Regions from separate parts of the Nonomuraea sp. NPDC050790 genome, predicted to be linked through region 1. Evidence: riboswitches for the same ligand, from Rfam matches in the RefSeq annotation. Region 1 holds a riboswitch; the other holds the start of a gene.
What was found. Region 1 has a riboswitch for glycine ahead of gcvT (glycine cleavage system aminomethyltransferase GcvT). Riboswitches for the same ligand answer to the same signal wherever they lie in the genome.
Positions count from the first base shown of each region.

Region 2: another riboswitch for glycine. It lies ahead of gcvP (aminomethyl-transferring glycine dehydrogenase); the one in region 1 lies ahead of gcvT (glycine cleavage system aminomethyltransferase GcvT).

Region 1 is NZ_JBITGF010000012.1:217,676-220,892, reverse strand. Features, by position in the region: gene ACIBEJ_RS44985 (cation:proton antiporter) at 236-1,666, shown strand; glycine riboswitch at 1,694-1,792, shown strand; gene gcvT (glycine cleavage system aminomethyltransferase GcvT) at 1,925-3,016, shown strand; gene gcvH (glycine cleavage system protein GcvH) at 3,051-3,217, shown strand, end outside.
Region 2 is NZ_JBITGF010000001.1:928,437-931,653, reverse strand. Features, by position in the region: gene gcvP (aminomethyl-transferring glycine dehydrogenase) at 1-1,303, opposite strand, end outside; glycine riboswitch at 1,456-1,553, opposite strand; gene ACIBEJ_RS04275 (MerR family transcriptional regulator) at 1,613-2,230, opposite strand; gene ACIBEJ_RS04270 (bifunctional nuclease family protein) at 2,378-2,848, opposite strand; gene ACIBEJ_RS04265 (MerR family transcriptional regulator) at 2,934-3,217, opposite strand, start outside.

The DNA.
Region 1 (3,217 bases):
TGTGCCAGGTTCCCGGCCACACCTCGTGGCCGGCCGTTCATCCGGGGGGACGGCCGGCCGCGTCGTGTGCGATGAAAGACCCGCTAAAGGCAGGGCAAGCGACACGCGGGACACCTGAACCTCTCGGCAAACACTGATCACCCCACCCTCCAAGCTCGGACATTTCCGGACACTTCCCCCTTAGGCTCGCCACCGTTGTCCGGAACCCGTCCCCCTCAGGAGGGAGCCCGAGCTTTTGTCCAGCGACCTGGTGATCATCGCCGCGCTCGTCGCCGTCTCCATCGTGCTGGCCCGCTTTCTCAGCACCAGGTGGCGGCTGCCGCCCCTGCCGTTCCTCGTGCTGCTCGGCATGCTCGTGGGCATCCTGCCCTGGGTGCCGGTCGTGTCCATGGACCCCTACGTCGTCCTGACCCTGCTCATCCCGCCCCTGCTCTACCACCACGCCACCTCGCGCAGCGCGCCCCGCGAGTCGCGCGCCGCCTGGCGGCCGATCATGCTGCTGGGCGTCGGCCTCACCCTGGCCACCGCCGGCGCCGTCACCCTCGTCGCGCACCTGCTGCTCCCCGGCCTGCCCTGGGGCGCCGCGCTGACCGTCGGCGCCGCCCTCGCACCCACTCAGGCGCTCGTCCTGGACCGGCTCGGCGCGCCGGAACGCGTGCTCACCGTGCTGCGCGGGGAGAGCCTGATCAACGAGGGCGTCGCGGTCGTCCTGCTGGCCATCGGCCTGGAACAGCTCAAACGCCCCGAAACCGTCTCCGTGGCCGCGCTCCAACTGGCCGGCGCGATCGCCGGCGGCGCGCTGGCCGGCCTCGCGATCGGCTGGGCCGTCGTGCACCTGCGCCGCCGCCTGGCCGACTCGGGCACGCTGATCGTGCTCTCGCTGGCCACGCCGTTCGTCGCCGAGGTCAGCGCGAGCAAGCTCGGACTGTCCGGCCCGCTCGCCGTCACCGCCGCCGGCTTCTACGTCGGCGCGCGCGGCCGCCTCTTCCACACCCCCGCACGGGCCACCGAGCGGATCACCTGGCAGGTCCTGACGTTCCTGCTCGGCGGGACGCTCGCGGTCCTGCTCGGGCTCCAGCTCCGCGACCTGGGCGCCGCGCACTCCGGCCTGCCGATCGCGACGGTCCTGCTCGTGACCGCCGCCCTGCTGGGCGCCACCTTTCTGGTACGGCTGGCGTTCGCGCTGGCCGTGGACCGGCGCAACGTGCGGGCCGTGACATTGGGCGGCACCCGGGGGGCCTCGACGCTGGCCATCGCACTGGCCATCCCGGCGCTGCCCGCCCAGGACGCGTTGATCTTCGCCGCCGCCTCGGTGGTGCTGGTCAGCGGGTTCGCCCTGCTCACGTGCCGCTCCGCCGTACCGGAGAGTGGGGGTTTGGCGGCGCCGGAGGAGGCGCGGGCGCGGCAGGCGGCGGCCGCGGCGGCGATGCGCAGACTCGACCAGATCTCCCACCGGCTCGACACCGGCACGCTGTGGGCGCAGCGGCAGTTGCTCGCGGTCGAGGCGCACACCCGCGCGCCCCATGACCTGCGCGACGAGCTCGCCAGGGCGCAACGCGAGACGCTCGGCCAGATGTACACAGAGGGCCGCATCGGCGCCACGACCCTTCACAAGCTCACAGAAGAGATCGATCTGCGCGATCCACACGCGACAACACCCCCGTGACGGCACTAGGCTGGACCAAGACACCGGTGAACCCGTGCGGGAGAGCGTTCTGACAATCCGGTCAGAGCCCCTGAAGGAGCAAGCCCTCCCCGCGAACCTCTCAAGGCAAAGGACCGCTCGGGCGAGGTGCCTCTGGAAAGCAGGCCTCCGGGCCTCGCCGAAGGTGAAAGTCCGGCAAAACCCGGGCGAAGCTCTCAGGCATCGATGACAGAGGGGGAGGATGCTGGCATCCGACCCTGCCCTGAGGTGCGAAGACCAATGTCCCGACCGACACCGTTGCGAGACGTTCACGAGAGTCTCGGCGCGACGCTGACCGACTTCGCCGGCTGGCTGATGCCGCTGCGCTACGGCAGCGAGTCCGCCGAGCACAACGCCGTGCGCACCGCCGCCGGACTGTTCGACCTCTCGCACATGGGCGAGATCTTCCTGACCGGCCCGCAGGCCGGCGAGGCCCTCGACTACGCGCTCGTCGGCCACCTCTCGGCGCTCGTCCCCGGCCGGGCCCGCTACACGATGATCGTCGGTGAGGACGGCGGCGTCCTCGACGACCTGATCGTCTACCGGCTCGCCGAGGACCGCTTCATGGTCGTGGCCAACGCCTCCAACTACCTCCTCGTGGCCCGCGAGCTGACCGCGCGCGCCGCCGGGTTCGACGCCGCCGTGGACGACCAGTCCGAGCAGTGGGCGCTCGTCGCCGTGCAGGGTCCGCGCGCCCAGGAGATCCTCTCCACGCTCACCGACGCCGACCTTGAGGGGCTCAAGTACTACGCGGGGCTGCCCGGCGTGGTCGCCGGCGCCCAGGCCCTCATCGCCCGCACCGGCTACACCGGCGAGGACGGCTTCGAGCTGTTCGTCGCCAACGAGGACGCGGTGCCGCTGTGGCACGCGCTGGTCAAGGCGGGCGAGCCGTACGGGCTGATGCCGGCCGGACTGTCCTCGCGCGACACGCTGCGTCTCGAGGCCGGCATGCCGCTCTACGGCAACGAGCTGTCCACCGCGCTCACCCCGTTCGACGCGGGCCTGGGCAGAGTGGTGAAATTCGACAAGCCCGGTGACTTCGTCGGCAGGGCGGCGCTGGAGGCGGTCAAGGACGACCCGCCGCGGCGGCGCCTGGTCGGACTGGTCGCGCACGGGCGCCGGGTCCCCCGCCACGGGTACCCGGTGACCAAGGACGGCGCCGTGGTCGGCGAGGTCACCAGCGGGGCCCCTTCCCAGACCCTGGGTAAGCCCATCGCGATGGCCTACGTGGACACTGGTGTCAGCGAAGGCGTGGCCGTGGACATCCGGGGCAGCCAAGAAGGCATGGACCTCGTCCCATTGCCCTTCTACAAGCGCAGCGCCCGTTCGTGACGGGCGAGAATCAGTAACCAGCAGGAGGACGTAAGTGAGCAGCATCCCTGACGAGCTGAGCTACACCAAGGAGCACGAATGGGTGGCCGGTCTCGACGACGGCCTCACCGTGACCGTCGGCATCACGGCCTTCGCGGCCGAGGCCCTGGGTGACGTCGTCTTCGTGCAGCTTCCCGAGGCGGGCTCGAACGTCGAGGCCGG
Region 2 (3,217 bases), on a different contig from region 1:
CGCCGAAGGCGGCGGCGACCCGCTCCAGGTGGGCCAGTTCGGTCTTCTCGTCGCAGGAGACCGAGACGTGGTCGGCGTCGGCCTGCCAGAGGTTGACGCCCCGGGCGGCGGCCTCGGCGACCACCTGCGCGGCCCTGCCGGGCACGCGGGCGGTCACGGTGTCGAAGAACTCGCCGTGGACGACCTCGACCCGGCCCGCGCGCAGCACCTCGGCCAGCGTCACGGCGTGGGCGTGGGCGCGCCGGGCGATGCGCCGCAGCCCCTCGGGCCCGTGGTAGACGGCGTACATGCCGGCGATGACGGCCAGCAGCACCTGCGCGGTGCAGATGTTGGAGGTGGCCTTCTCGCGGCGGATGTGCTGCTCGCGGGTCTGCAGGGCCAGCCGGTAGGCGGCGTCGCCGTCGGCGTCGACCGAGACCCCGACCAGGCGGCCGGGCATCTGCCGCTGCAGCCCCTCCCGCACCGACATGTACGCGGCGTGCGGCCCGCCGAACCCGAACGGCACGCCGAAGCGCTGGGAGGAGCCGATCGCGATGTCGGCCCCGAGCGAGCCCGGCGCGGCGATGAGCGTGAGGGCCAGCAGGTCGGCGGCGGCGACCACGAGGGCGCCGGCGGCGTGCGCGCGCTCGGCCACGGCGCGGAAGTCGCGAACCCGGCCCGAGGCGCCCGGGTACTGCACCAGCACGCCGAAGCACTCGGGCAGTTCGCCGTCGAGCGGGGACTCCACCAGCTCGATGCCGAGCGGCTCGGCGCGGGTGGCCAGCACGGCCTTGGTCTGCGGGAGGGCGTCGGCGTCGACGACGAACACGTTGCTCTTGGACTTGCCGGCCCGGCGGGCCAGGGTCATCGCCTCGGCGGCGGCCGTACCCTCGTCGAGGAGGGAGGCGCCGGCGACGTCGAGGCCCGTGAGGTCGGAGACCACCGTCTGGAAGTTGAGCAGCGCCTCGAGGCGGCCCTGGGAGATCTCGGGCTGGTAGGGCGTGTAGGCGGTGTACCAGCCGGGGTTCTCCAGCAGGTTGCGGCGGATCACCGCGGGCGTGATCGTGTCGTGGTAGCCCAGGCCGATCATCGAGGTGAGCACCCGGTTGCGGCCGGCCAGCTCGCGCAGCTCGGCGATGACCTCGCTCTCGCTCGCCGCGGCGGGCAGCCGGAGCCGGTCCTTGGCCCTGATGGCCTCGGGGACCGCCACCGCGACCAGGTCGGCGACCGACTCGAAGCCGACGGTCTCCAGCATCCGCTGCTGCTCGTCGGCCGAGGGCCCGATGTGGCGGGTGGAGAACGGAGGTGCTGTCAGGTCGGTCATGAGGGTGCCCTCCCGAGGCGATGGAGACCGGCGCCGGGGCGCGGTGGCCGGGTCTCCCCCTCTGTCATGGGACCTGAGAGCTTCACCCCGCGGGCGGGGCTTGCACCGTCGGTGAGGCGCGCCTGGCCGGCGTGCCTGCTTTCCAGAGTTGCCTCACCCGAGCGGTACCGGTTGCCTGAGAGATTCCGGGGAGGGTTGCTCCTTCGGCGCCCCGGCCTGGGTGGGCCGGAGACTCTCCCGCACGGGGTCGTCAGCCTTCGGGACCTAGATTACTACGCCGGACCGCGTCGGTCGCTCCGGCGCACCCGCTCATCCGATCTTGCGTGCGCGCCGCCGCTGGGCCAGCTCGTCGGCGGGGTGGTCGGCCGGGTCGTCACCGGCCGCTGCTCTTTCCCCCGGCAGCTCCGCGAGCGACCCCTCGACCTCACGCCAGACCCTGCCCAGCGCGATCCCGAACACACCCTGCCCGCCCTGCAGCAGGTCGATGACCTCGTCGGCGGAGGTGCACTCGTAGACGCTGACGCCGTCGCTCATGAGCGTGATCTGCGCGAGGTCGGCGACGCCTCGGTCCCGCAGATGCTGTACGGCGGTGCGGATCTGCTGGAGCGAGACACCGGTGTCGAGCAGTCGCTTGACGACCTTGAGCACCAGGATGTCGCGGAAGCTGTACAGGCGCTGCGAACCGGAGCCCTGGGCGGCCCTTATCGTGGGCTCGACCAGGCCGGTTCTGGCCCAGTAGTCAAGCTGCCGATAGGTGATGCCGGCCGCCGAGCAGGCCGTGGGGCCCCGGTAGCCGATGTCACCAGGGAGCGCCGTCGGGGCGTCGTCGAAGAGCAGGCCCTGCTCTCCGGCACGCTGCCGCGCACTCTCGCGCCGCACCGGATCTTCCTGGCCGGCCGTCTTTCCCTCGCCGCTGCTGACCGCCACGCGGACCTCCGGCTTTCTCTCATCCCGCGGCCTGATCTGGGGGTTCGCAACGCGCGACCACGGGTTTCACTTGCACCGTAGGACCGTGACCAAGCGCAGTCAACGATCCGGCTCGGCGCGTCGTGAAGCGTAAATGCACTGAAATACCTACCCCGCCCTGCCGAAGTCCTCGGGCGTGATCGTGTCAAGGAACTCCCTGAACTTCTCCACCTCGTCCTCCTGGTCGTCGGGGATGATCACACCGGCTTCCTGCACGACCTCCTCGCTGGCGAAGATGCGGGCGCCGGTGCGCAGGGCGAGCGCGATGGAGTCGGACGGCCTGGCGCTCACCTCGACGCCGTTGGAGAAGACCAGATCGGCGAAGAAGATGCCGTCACGCAGCGCGACGATGTTGACCGCGCGCAGGCCGACGCCGAGCGCGCTGAGCACGTCGCGGAACAGATCATGGGTCAGGGGCCGCGGCGGCGGCTCCTCGGCCTGGGCGAGCGCGATGGCGGTCGCCTCGGTCATCCCAATCCAGATCGGCAGGAACCGCTCTCCGTGTGCCTCCTTGAGCAAGACGATCGGCTGATTTGTGGGCATTTCAACGCGAACGCCCACTACCTCCATCTGCAACACGGCTGCTCCGTATCCGACACCTGACCGCTCTTATGCAATTCAACGTAACACCCGGCGGACACCTGAGGGCGCGCCGGTGGCCTCTTCATCGGCCCAGGACGCTCCGCACACCCGTGCGCAGCAGGGCCGCGTGCAGGTCGAGCAGAAGTGCCGAAAGCTCCCTGGCCACCTCGTCGGCCTCCCCGATCGCGCCGGGTCTGCGGCGCTTGAGTATCGGGGCGACGGTCTGCTCCACCAGCCCGGCCTCACGCTCGGCCGCGGCCTTCACCGCCCGCAGGTGGCGGGCGTGCAGGCCGTACCCGGCCAGGGCGCCGACGCTGCGGGCCACCTGGAGCGCGTCCTCGTCGTAGCGGCGCGCGACGGGAGCCA